One region of the Psychrobacillus sp. FSL W7-1457 genome, then DNA from elsewhere that is predicted to be linked to it. Evidence: predicted binding sites of a transcription regulator. Region 1 holds the regulator's gene; each other region holds the start of a gene.
What was found. The regulator LexA, encoded in region 1, represses DNA repair genes until DNA is damaged. The targets are predictions, from matches to a motif close to CGAACATATGTTCG.

Region 1 (4,230 bases):
TATAATTGTATCAATTCCTTATCCGCTGATACTTCTTCGACAACTTCTACTTCCTGCTCTTCCTCGACAACCTCTTTTTCTTCTTTAGTTACAGACTGCTCTTCCTTTTTTTCGACTTCTTCCGATTCCTTATCGGTCTTTGACTCCTTTGAAGATGGAGAACAGGCTGTCACACCTAGAATGATTGAAAGTAGTACTAATCCGAACCATTTTCTCATTTTATATAACCCCTTCCTGGTAATAGAAAAGCACTTTGTTCTAAGTACATTAATCCTTAATAGCATTCTTCCAAGCGAACAAGCAAAGGCATACTATCAGAGCACATACTAAGATCTTTCTCACGCTGATTTTATTTCTATTTACCTTGAATACTCCATTTTTTAAATCACCTAATTAATATATTCAGTTAAGGAAATGAAGGCACTGCTATTTTGTTTCTTATCGCTCATAAACGAGCTTTTTGGCTTTGAAAAGGCGTGTTTGAAGGATATAAAAAATTGATTTGCGAGAGAATTACATGCTTAAGAAGGGAGGAGAAGAATAAGGGATGACACGACAAAAAAGACGGCCATGAATAGTAACATGCCATCTAAATGATGTTAAGTAAAAATATGATATTTTAATATTAATCTATATTATATTCAAGTAGTAAGTTCTCCATTTCTCTTCCAAATTCGCGATCTAGCTTTCTTACTTCACTTAAAATTTCGTTTGCCTTCGTCATTTTATTAGAATCGTTTGTTTCCATAGCAGTTGCAACCTCACTAAATGCTATATGCTGCTTATTTATTGCGTCTATCAACAGTTCGTGACTTAGAGCTATCTCCTCATTAGGAGCTACAATTGCTTCAATTAATTCAATAATAGCCATGTTTTTGGGTAAAAAGTCAGATTTAATTATTTCTGCGAATTTTAAAGAGCTTACCTCTCCAGTAGAAGAGCCCATTCTTAATGCATCCCACTCAGCTCCTAAATTAGAAACCTTCGCATAAGCTTCTCTAACTTCGGCGACATATTTTTCGACAGCTTCTCTATCTTTAAAATCCTCAGGAGCTTTAGTTGATATCATTTCTGCTTTAGATGCTTTAAGTTCAATTGGTTGTTCAGTCTTGTTTACTGTTGGAGGTGTAACCTCTTCAGTAGAATTACAGGCAAATAAGTAAATAGTAGAGAATAATACGAGTAACAGTAAGCCTTTTCTCATGTTTTTTTATCTCCTTTTCGTTATGTTTTAACTGAAGTAAAAAGGTGTTTAGCAATTAAGATTTATATTCCATCAGGATTATAAATCTTTACCCCGTAAGTTAAACAAAAAACCATAAAAGGATAAAAATGTATAAAATAAATGAATAAAGTAGACTTGGTCGTTAAGCTGTAATGAATTGTTTGGATTTTAGGGAAAAGAATGAGTGCCCAACTTAGAAGAGGGGCTTTTGAAATCCATTTAAATGAGCAATTACTGCTATTTGACCTATATGGTAAGTCTCGTGCCCATACACATGTTGAAATGCCCAACGGATAGTTGGTATAGAAGGCGGGCTCCACCCATCAGAAAAGATAGGGACCTCTATCAATTGATTTAAATCAATAGTTTCCATACTTTCAAGAATTGCATCTGTATGTAATCTGATCTCTTCATAGGCTTTAATAATTTCTAATGGTTGGGAATATTCATCTACAGTTAATATTAAATTCTTCTTGAAAGCAACTTCATTTATCCAATAATCCTCACTTGTAGCAATATGTGATATTACCCAAGCTAAATTGTTTGGGTAGTCTTTTGTCGTTTTTAACCAATTTTCTTCAGGTAAATTTTTTAAGTAGGGCAATAACGTTTTTCGATAATCGTTCCGATAAGGGAATAGCATCTTTCATCTTCCTTTCGTTGGTAATTAAACTATAACTCTCTTTGGTTTATTAGTTTTTTATTGGGGTAATAATAGAGGATTAGTTAAATGAATAATCCATTTTTTATATAGAAACACAAATAACGAACAATTAAAAGATAGTAGAGATTAATATGCTGTTTTAATTTTAAAGTAGAATTAATTTCCGCTCATATTTTATTTAGTAAAAGCTATTCATGAACGTAAAATAATATAAAACATGGCGGAGGGGTAAGTGTGGAAACTAAAGAGATGATTCATACAATTAACGATTGTATGGAAAAATTAGACTATATTACAGTTAGGAAATATATAATTGATAATATACATCATCTTAACTTATATAAGCATTTGTTAGATGACGCTACTTTAAATGTCTTACAGTATTTAAACACTACCATTGACTCTGAACCTCAGCCTGTATCTCGCCAAGAGGTGGCGATTATCTATTCAATTAATATGTACTCAAAAATGTTTGACGTGAGATCATTAAGAATGAAAATAAAAGAAAACCCGTCCTTACTAATGAGGCAAGATATCAGGCATTATTTTAATGAGGAATCTAAAACATTGTTAGAAGGAATGAGAGTGATTTCTAATCATGCAAACAAGGTATAAGCCATTAAATCAAAAATAAAACCCCTTCACATATAAATGCGAAGGGGTTTTTCGATGATCTAAACAGAAATGTCCACTTTCTAGTTTAGATATGATATCGGCTCTACGTAATCATACTATGATACGGAAATAAGTCAAGAGATTATTAGTGGATATGTCGGTATACTCCAACTACTTTTCCTAAAATCGAAACTTGGTTCACAATAATAGGGTCCATAGTCGAGTTTTCTGGTTGTAATCTAAAATATGTCTTTTCTTTAAAGAACCGTTTCACAGTAGCTTCGTCATCTTCAGTCATTGCAACTACAATATCCCCGTTATTAGCAGATTGTTGTTGTTTAACCACAACATAATCTCCATTCAAGATTCCAGCTTCAATCATACTGTCACCCATAATTTCTAACATGAATAGATGGTCGTCTGATGTACCGAACGTCTCAGGTAAAGGAAAAAATTCTTCAACATTTTCAATAGCTGTTATAGGCATACCTGCAGTAACTTTACCTACCAAAGGAACATGCACAACTCCCTGTCTTTCCACAGAAACTTCCAGACCGTCCAATATTTCAATAGCGCGTGGTTTTGTAGGATCTCTCCGAATTAACCCTTTACTCTCTAATCTTGCTAAGTGACCATGCACTGTAGAGCTTGAGGCAAGTCCAACAGCCTCGCCAATTTCACGTACGGAAGGTGGATAGCCTTTTTTACGAACCTCTTCTTTTATAAAAGCTAAAATATCTTCCTGTCTTTTCGACGCTTTCTTCAATGAGTTCACCTCTTTTAGTAATAAATTACCTACTATATTAATACTTGTTAATAGTATAACAGTGTCCTATACAATATGCAAACATAGGTTCTAAAATATGTTGACAAAAACAAGTGTTCGCATTATTATTAAATTATACATACCGAACAAACATTCTTATTTGGAGGTTTTAACATGAATTGGTTAAAAAACAATTATTTTTTAGCGTTATTTTTAGGACTTAATCTAATTTTCATAACAACTATGGCTATTACACATACAATCTCGGCAGAGAAAAATTACGAAATTCATATAGAACAAGGAGATTCCCTTTGGGGACTTGCTAGTGAATATGGAGTAAAAGATTCTAAAGAAGACTGGATTAGTAAAGTTATTGAAATGAATAATTTATATGATACCTCTATTAAACCAGGAGATGTTATAGTAATTCCAAAGGTAAGTGAGAACTATCACTTAAATTATGGAACAGAGGTAGCAGGAGAATGAAATCAGTTATTTATTGTCGGGTAAGTACAGACAAGTCTACTCAAGAAACTTCACTAGAGAGACAAGAAGAAGAGCTAATAGATTTTGCAACAAAACAGGGTTATGAGGTTTCTCAAGTATTCTTAGACCAGCATAGTGGGTACGATGTGGAGAGAGATGGCCTACTAGAAATGCTTAATTATGTGAAGGAAAACGATATTAAAGCTGTATTTGTCCAAGATGAAACTAGAATCGGCAGAGGAAATGGGAGAATGGCAGTCCTTCATATGCTGCAGAAAACGAATACTACAGTATTTACATTGCAAGATAAAGGAATATTAAACCTGAATGAAATGGATTCTATGCTTTTAGAAATTCTTGCCTTAGTGGAGGAGTATCAGCGCAAAATTCACAACGCCAAAATTAAACGTGGGATGAAACGAGCAATCTCGCAAGGTTATAAGCCAGAAAAGAATTTAAAAACTCGAGGGAATC
Region 2 (4,230 bases), 270 kb from region 1:
ATTGTTCCTTTATCTTATATGAGGTGAAGGAAATGACCGTTATACGTCATGATTGGGAAATTCTAAAGAAGCAAACAGTTCGTTCAGAGATAAAGCATTGCAAAATGTGTGGGAAAAACTCTACGTTTACCGACACTAATATACGAAGACATAATTCTAATGGGAAGCATATATACCGATTTGCTATTTACAAATGCGAAAAAAACCACACTTGGAATAAAAAGCTAGACATTTATAAAGCTTTTCGTAAACATGAGAGGGTTTATGGACGAGAGCCTGTATATCAAAAAAGCATTTTGACAGAAATACCCGTTCATCTTTATCTAGAAAATCGAGTATCGGAAGTTCATATAATGATTAAGTCTATAGAAGGGGTGTATCGTATTGACTCTCTTCTTTCTCAACAAATACCTGATTGGAGTAGGACTGTTGTCGTTGATAAAATAAAAAGCGGTTCTATTTTGGTAAATGACCAATGCATTAAGCCAAGTATGAAAGTAATGCCTCATGACACTATTATGATTAAGCTAGACTAAAATAATGGTTCTAGTATGTAAAAAAGGAGGCTTGTGACCAACGTCCAAGTCCTCCCTTTTTTATTTCTTATGTCCTCCAAGTAGGCCCGCCCGCTTAACAGCAGTGCCAGCTTCCGTATAGGAAACTGCACGTAAAACAGCGGTTGAACCATACTTGTTTCGAAGATAATCCATCGTTTTCCCAAGCTTTCGTTCCTTCCACTTCCCTTCCTCAAAAAGGCTTAGCTGCATCGAGTTCTCTGGCTCTAGATTGGTGATCGAAATGGATAGTTTCCTTACCGGGCTGCGGTCGTAAAAGTCATCAAAAATTTGCTCGCACATTTTATAGATTTTCATGGTCGCATTCGTTGGTTCATCTATAGAGCGTGAACGATTGAATCCACCACCAAAAACTTCCTTACTATAACCGACCGATAGATGAATAGTGCGTCCAACCATATTAGCTTCTCTTGTTCTTCTGGCCACGTCCTCACACATTTCCAGTATGACTGCCATTACTTCTTTTTTCGTTCGATAGTCGCGAAACAATACTTGACCCTTTCCATAGCTTATCTGACCATCTACAATGGGTGCTCCCAGTTCCGAGAGATCTATCCCCCAGGCATGGTGGTACAGCTGATTTCCCATCACCCCAAATTTTTCCTCCAGTAGATCCAAGGAAGTGTTTGCGAGCTGCCCTACATTGAAAATCCCCATATTATTTAACGTTTTTTCCAATCGTGATCCTATCCCCCACATTTCACTTAACGGGGAAACAGGCCACAGCTTTTTAGGGATGTCTTTATACGTCCATTTGGCAAAGCCAGTTTTTTTTGCCTCCAAATCAAGTGCCAGCTTTGCCACAAGCATATTCGGCCCCAACCCCACTGCACATGGAAGCTGAAACTGATAATGCAGGCCATCCTGAATACGTTTGACTGTACGCTCAATTGGTCCCCAAAGCTTTTCGGTTCCCCCTAAATCAGCAAAGCATTCATCCACGCTGTACACATGAATAGATTCACTTGGGACAAACTGATTTAAATAACGTGTTATCTCCATTGAAACCCGAACAAAAAACTCCATTTTCGGCTCTAGTAGATGGATGGAAGGATCGTCTGGTATTTCAAATAATCTGGACCCCGTTTTAACACCAAACCTTTTTTTCATCGGAGGTGAAGCAGCAAGCACAATACTTCCCTTCTGCTCCAAGTTTCCAATAACCGCAATAGGCGTATTCATCACATCAAGCCCCGCCTCTGCCGCAGCACAGCTTGCAAAAAAGCTTCGGATGTCTATACAAATAATGCTTCGATCTTCTAAGCCCTCATACATAAAAGCTTCTCCTCCCAAAAGAAACATTTGTTCCTCTTAGTATAATACAAACGTACGTTCTTATTCAATGGTAATGTAGACCATTGGAGGAGTTGTATCGGACTGGCTGACATTTGCTCGGATGGCCATTTTAAATTTAAAAACTCGTTACAATTACAGGTTTACTTGTGAGGTGCAAACGTAAAATCACCGTCTTAAAAACACAGTATTTCACAAAATAAATCACAGTATATTTCGCAGATAAAAAAGGTTGCAACAAAAGTTTCTTCAAAATACAATATAGCTGTTTTCCGCTCCGGCGGGCGCTTTCTGCGGTGCACGATTTTAATCTCCTCACGTCGCTTTGCTCCAAACAATGAGAACAGAGAAATAATTTTTAATTAGAAATCAGTTATCTTTAAAAAAGTAAAGACGTGAAATCAAGTTGCTGATCTCACATCTTTTAATTTATTGACTAGTTATGTCACAGATCTTTTCTATCTATTTTAACGAACGCCCCGTTAGTCGATTTATTACAAAATAATTTCTTCCCCGATACTTATAGCACGAAAAGGATTTCTTTCCTTTGATTTTAACGATTCAATAAAGTCTGGAGTTAAATCCTCTTTGTTAATAATTATTGTTGTAGAACCAGATACTAAACCGTTTAAAAAAATGGGTTCAACAGATTCGGGATTCTTAAGTCGCTGATAAAAAAAACTGTCTAAAACAATAGTTGCATAACTAAAATCACCTGTATAATTAATGAATTGAAAGTTAACTTCAAAAATAAGGTCATCATTGTTTTCCTCTATCTCATAGGTGAACCTTTTTACTTCTGCACTTTTATTAGGAAATAAAATCCACACTAAGCACAATAAAAAAATCACAGATATAATGAAAATTAGTACTTTGTTTCTTTTCAAAAATTCCCCTCCATTTTATTAACCTGCCCGGTTAGCGCAAGGACACCCTTTTACAATCTTTCCAGATCCGTAATATCATTTTAACATAAATATCCATTATCCTAAGTGTGTAATTCACCTACTAATCCCCCAAAATTAAAACAGTAAAAACGCACTGTGAATTACATTTTGAATTCAAGTGCGTTTTACTATGTTTGCGCCTCTGAAGTAAACTCGTTAGTTACAACATAGACTTGTCTTTATTATGAGCCTAGCTGTCATTCATTCTACTTAGTGACCTCTGGCTTACATGAGAGGAGGTTAATAGGTTTTCCTAAACTTTCTGCTTTTCTTTCCCCTCATGTAAAAGTTGCATTTTATCCTGTAGCTGTTGCTTATTCCATTCCACGACGTCCTCAGATACAAACGCCACTTTCTTTCTCTTTGGAATTCTGACTTGTCCATTCACAGCCCGAGTATAACCTTCTATCATGGCGGAAATGGCTAAAATAACTAAGGCAAAGCATATTGCAGGACCTAGTGGGAGCCAAGGCACACCTTGTAAATATCGGAAAGATGATCCAAAAAGTCCAGCCCATTCATAGGCAATCGATTTTGGAGGGTCTCCAAACATAGGGTCATAGCTAACTGCCGTACCTCCAATATATAATTGCAACAATCCTAGGTGAGTGAACACCACTAATGTTTCTACTACCTGTTGGCCATATAAAACAAATAATTTCTCTCTCATCATTGGAAATAGATGACGAGTAATAATTCTCGGTCGTCCAGCACCCAGTGTTTTAGAAGCTAAAACATATTCCTCCTGATAGAGAAGGTTAGCCTCATTACCTATAAGTGAAGCTACTATCGGTACCGTAATGATTGCCATTAATACTACTTGAATAATAATTCGCTCCCATACTGTTGTAGAAAATCCCTCCATCGGCTCCCATAACACAGGGTAAAGCATTAGATAAGAGAATATCGTCATAGGAATATAATGTAGAGGATCAATAGCACTGTTAATAAGCGTACGTCTCTTCTGCCAATAAGTACCGATTGCAAACCCTAGCGGTACTGCGATGAGCATTCGAACAGCTGCAACACCCATTGCCGAAATGATGGTATATTTTGCACCAAGCATGATTTTAGCAAACATGTCATAGCCATACTGGTCCGTCCCAAGTGGGTGCATCCAGCTAGGAGATAACGGCGCAGCTTCTATAACTCTGCCATTCTCCATTAAAAAGTAGGTTTGCTTCGGATCTGGTCCAAAAATCCATTCAAATATAAAACTACCTAATAAAAAGAAGGCTAATATAATAAATCCAAACACAAAATAAGGCTGTCTCCAAATTGATTTTTGCTTCATCCTATTGCTCTCCCCTTGTTCACATGACGTAGAAAATACCATTCACCAAAGCTATACAGGAGGAACACTGGGAAAAAGAAGCTACACACCGTTATAAAAAATAACTCTCCAGTTATATTAG
Region 3 (4,230 bases), 1.3 Mb from region 1:
GTATCAAAAGCTAAAGAAGACTTACCAGAACCAGATAAACCTGTCATTACGACAAGCTTATCTCTTGGTATTTTAATACTTATATCTTTTAAATTATTTGTTCGAGCACCTTGAATATTAATTTCTTGGTTTTTCACCAATCATCATCCTTCCAGCTTGAGCTCTAGAATTGCGTCACGTAATTCTGCAGCTCGTTCAAAGTTAAGCGCTTTTGCAGCATCTTTCATCTCTTTTTCGAGTTTGTCTAATAGTTTACCCTTTTCTTCCTTCGTTAAGACTTTTCCGCTAGTTAATTGCTGTACATAGCTTTCTTCGTCTTCCGCCACTTGAGAGGCTCTTATTACTTCTCTAATTTTCTTCTCAATTGTTTTAGGTGTGATGCCATGCTTTTCGTTATATTCCATTTGAATAGTACGACGACGCTTCGTTTCACTAATTGCTTTATTCATAGAATCTGTCATTTTATCGGCATACATAATAACTTCACCGTTAGAGTTTCGGGCAGCTCGCCCAATAGTTTGTATTAATGAGCGTTCTGAACGTAGGAAGCCTTCTTTATCCGCATCCAAAATAGCGACCAGTGAAACCTCTGGTAAGTCTAATCCTTCTCGCAATAGGTTAATACCTATCAGGACATCATACGTTCCTAAACGAAGCTCTCGAATAATCTCAATTCGCTCTAATGTTTTTATCTCTGAGTGCAGATATTGTACTTTTATACCAATTTCCTTTAAGTAATCAGTTAAATCCTCGGACATTTTCTTTGTTAAAGTTGTTATTAAGACTCGTTCATTCTTAGCAGATCGTTCATATATTTCATTAATTAAATCATCTATTTGTCCTTCAATCGGCTTCACTGTAATAATAGGATCTAATAATCCCGTAGGTCGGATAATCTGCTCGACCATTTCTGGTGTATGCTCTAATTCGTATGGTCCCGGAGTTGCGGATACAAAGATGGCCTGATTGATATGTCCCTCAAACTCTTGGAAAGTGAGCGGTCGGTTATCTAATGCAGAAGGTAATCGGAAACCGTGATTTACTAACACAGACTTTCGCGCCTGGTCTCCATTAAACATTCCTCTAACCTGTGGTAATGAAACGTGGCTTTCATCTACTACCAATAAGAAATCCTTCGGAAAATAGTCTAATAAAGTGTATGGGGTTGCTCCAGCTTCTCTTAACGTCAAGTGACGTGAATAGTTTTCGATGCCCGAACAGAAGCCCATTTCCTCCATCATTTCTAAATCATAATTCGTTCGCTGCTCCAGTCTTTGAGCTTCTAACAATTTATCCTCGCTGCGAAGAATAGTAAGCTGCTCCTCTAATTCCTGACGAATATTATTTATGGCTATTTTCATCTTTTCTTCTCGTGTTACGAAGTGGGAGGCTGGGAAAATAGCTACATGATCCCGTTCACCCAATATTTCTCCTGTTAACGCATCCACTTCTCGAATCCGATCTATTTCATCACCAAAAAATTCTACCCTTAGACATCTCTCATCACGAGAGGCAGGGAAAATTTCCACTACATCTCCACGGACTCGAAATGTTCCACGAGTAAAATTAATATCGTTTCGTTCATATTGCACATCCACTAATTTTCTTAACAGTTGGTTCCGATCGATTTCCATGCCAACTCTTAGTGACACGACCATTTCTTTATATTCTTCTGGATTTCCGAGTCCATAAATACAGGAAACAGAAGCAATAATAATGACATCCTTACGCTCAAATAATGAGGAAGTGGCTGAATGTCGCAATTTATCAATTTCTTCATTAATACTAGAATCTTTTTCAATATAAGTATCCGTTTGTGGCACATATGCCTCTGGTTGAAAATAGTCATAATAGCTGACAAAGTATTCTACTGCATTGTTAGGAAAGAATTCCTTGAACTCACTATAAAGCTGTCCTGCGAGTGTCTTGTTATGGGCCATGACAAGGGTTGGCTTATTAATTTGTTGGATTACGTTCGAAATAGTAAAGGTTTTACCAGTACCTGTGGCCCCTAGTAATGTTTGATGCTTTTTGCCCTCATTTACTCCTTTTACTAGCTCTTTTATTGCTTCTATTTGATCCCCTGCTGGCTCATACGGAGATTGTAAATCAAAAATTTGTTCCATATGTATGCCTCCCGTGTGCTTATTAAATTTAGTTTAACATAATCATTTTTCTAACACTATTAAAACGAACATACGTTTTTAAAATAAATTTTCAGAGTAGGTTCAACCTTTGTCATATCAACGATTTAATGATAAATATCTCTTCCTATCTATTACTACCCTCTTTTACAGAAAAAGCTACATTTTATCTTGCATAAATATAAGAATGTTAGTTTTTTAATATGAAAAGAATAGACTTTTTATCAAAACTAAAAGCAGTTCAAATTTCACTCAGTGTAAAATTTGAACTGCTTTTTATATTTTCTTAATAGCCGTTGTTCTTCCTTTAGTTTGTAGCCTTCGCTCCGAACTATTGTTTTAGAAAGACATTTACCCAAATTAAATGCAAAAAGTGAAATTGCATGTCGCAATCTCACTTTTTGGGGGCACGAGATTAGATTATCCTAGCCCCATCCTAAACATATATTAACTATTAATTCCTCACGAATTCCCGGCCCATAAGCAACTTTAATTTTTCAGATGAAGTAACACGTTCGTGTACTCGTTAAATGCTTCTCTATCCTTGCGATCCAATGCCTCGTCAATTAAACCCATTAGCCGAAAACTTCTCTGCTCTCGGTGGACAACATTTAAAAACATATCAAGATAAATCTCGTTTAACAACTTTTCTGCAGAGCTTTCTTTCCCTGTTTGTCCCATTGCTTTCATAAAATCTGTATATGAATATTGTTTGTCCATTTCAATCACCCCGATGCCTTTTTTATATTATATAAAAGCTTAAGGCTAGTTGCAATCATTTTGAGAAAATTTAGATTATACAGTAAATAGAAGTATTTTTTGAATTTTAGATACATTAGCTTGATTTATTTCCAAAATTAACTATAATTTAAATTATAATATACTAAGGAGTGAAATCTTCTGACTAATAAAATTGAAAATAAATCCCATCTTATCTCCTTCGAAACCGCGTTACTTCAACCTTCTGTAGTAAATAACAAAGTTTACACGAAAGTTACTAATTTTTCTGGTGAAACCTCCATGGTAAGTAAAAAGCCATACGAAATCGTTCGTTATTCCTGCTCCTTCTACGGTTCTTCCTTTCAACACGCAGTAAACCTTTCCCGTGAAACGATTGGCAACTATTTTAAGCTACCAATCATACTAGCTCATGACTTTGGATCCCCTTGTATATGGATTCCTGTTCTTTCTCCAAAATCAGATTTAAATATATGGTTTTCCTATCAGGCCATCGAAACTTTTTACCCAAATAAAAAGGGATCTACCGTTGTCCTTTCTAATGGGGATACCATTGATGTTCCTGTTTCGCCTAACACTATGAATCGTCAAGTGGCGTATGCCAACATATTAAGCACCCAATTCCTGAAACGAATGAGCCATCTTTTAAACAACGGATATGCCACCTCTAGACAAGCATCTATGCGTAAAAACATTCGCAACTGATTAGGTAATGGTTAAGTACATAGAAAGCAGTTCTTCTACGCGGTTACGAAGACGGACGTTCAGATAACGACGGTGCTCCTCGTACCCTCCGTGAAAAAACACGTACTCTGTGAACATATCATCTCCTTCTCCTCTAATCACTTTCATACTATGCCTTCTCATATAGACATGTGTGTCTTTTAGCTCTTTTTGAACTTGCTTCGCTGCTCCTTCTACGAGAGTCAAATAAGGTCTGTTTAATTTGAATGGGGCTTTTTCAATAATGGTTCGATCCTTTTCCAAGATGGTAAATACCATGGGAAGATAAATCATTTTTTCGAAATATGGAATTGCCTCTTCTGGTATTAAGGGCATCTTCATTCACCTTTCTTTTAAAAGAACATTTGTTCTTATATTTTACAACTTTTAAAAGAAAATGCAATGGAAAGAAAAGAACTTCAATCAAAAAACTGCCAATCTAATGAATGGCAGTTAAATCATTGTGATACTATGTCAGTTGCCCACTTGCGAGCTTCCTTATAAAAATTATTAAGACTTGGAAAATCTATTTCTAGATTATTAGCTCCTTCGAGCATATCGTTCCAACGTACCTCATCATAGGCAATAGTTAAATCTAAGAAAGGCGTCATCTCAGTGTTGGACC

Region 2: a site for LexA is predicted at 1,898-1,911, ahead of NSQ95_RS09120 (UV damage repair protein UvrX). Genes of this name have one in related genera too.
Region 3: a site for LexA is predicted at 2,192-2,205, ahead of uvrB (excinuclease ABC subunit UvrB). Genes of this name have one in related genera too.

Annotation. Positions count from the first base shown of each region.
Region 1 covers NZ_CP151993.1:1,632,613-1,636,842, forward strand. Annotated here, with positions in the region: gene NSQ95_RS07755 (hypothetical protein) at 1-218, opposite strand, end outside; gene NSQ95_RS07760 (hypothetical protein) at 626-1,204, opposite strand; gene NSQ95_RS07765 (DinB family protein) at 1,419-1,868, opposite strand; gene NSQ95_RS07770 (hypothetical protein) at 2,124-2,504, shown strand; gene lexA (transcriptional repressor LexA) at 2,650-3,270, opposite strand; gene NSQ95_RS07780 (LysM peptidoglycan-binding domain-containing protein) at 3,445-3,756, shown strand; gene NSQ95_RS07785 (recombinase family protein) at 3,753-4,230, shown strand, end outside.
Region 2 covers NZ_CP151993.1:1,901,335-1,905,564, reverse strand. Annotated here, with positions in the region: gene NSQ95_RS09125 (cytoplasmic protein) at 33-536, shown strand; gene NSQ95_RS09120 (UV damage repair protein UvrX) at 597-1,850, opposite strand; gene NSQ95_RS09115 (hypothetical protein) at 2,363-2,755, opposite strand; gene NSQ95_RS09110 (ABC transporter permease subunit) at 3,069-4,109, opposite strand; gene NSQ95_RS09105 (ABC transporter permease subunit) at 4,106-4,230, opposite strand, start outside.
Region 3 covers NZ_CP151993.1:2,931,603-2,935,832, forward strand. Annotated here, with positions in the region: gene uvrA (excinuclease ABC subunit UvrA) at 1-137, opposite strand, end outside; gene uvrB (excinuclease ABC subunit UvrB) at 144-2,126, opposite strand; gene NSQ95_RS14300 (IDEAL domain-containing protein) at 2,634-2,864, opposite strand; gene NSQ95_RS14305 (competence protein ComK) at 3,078-3,587, shown strand; gene NSQ95_RS14310 (hypothetical protein) at 3,588-3,941, opposite strand; gene NSQ95_RS14315 (HDOD domain-containing protein) at 4,064-4,230, opposite strand, start outside.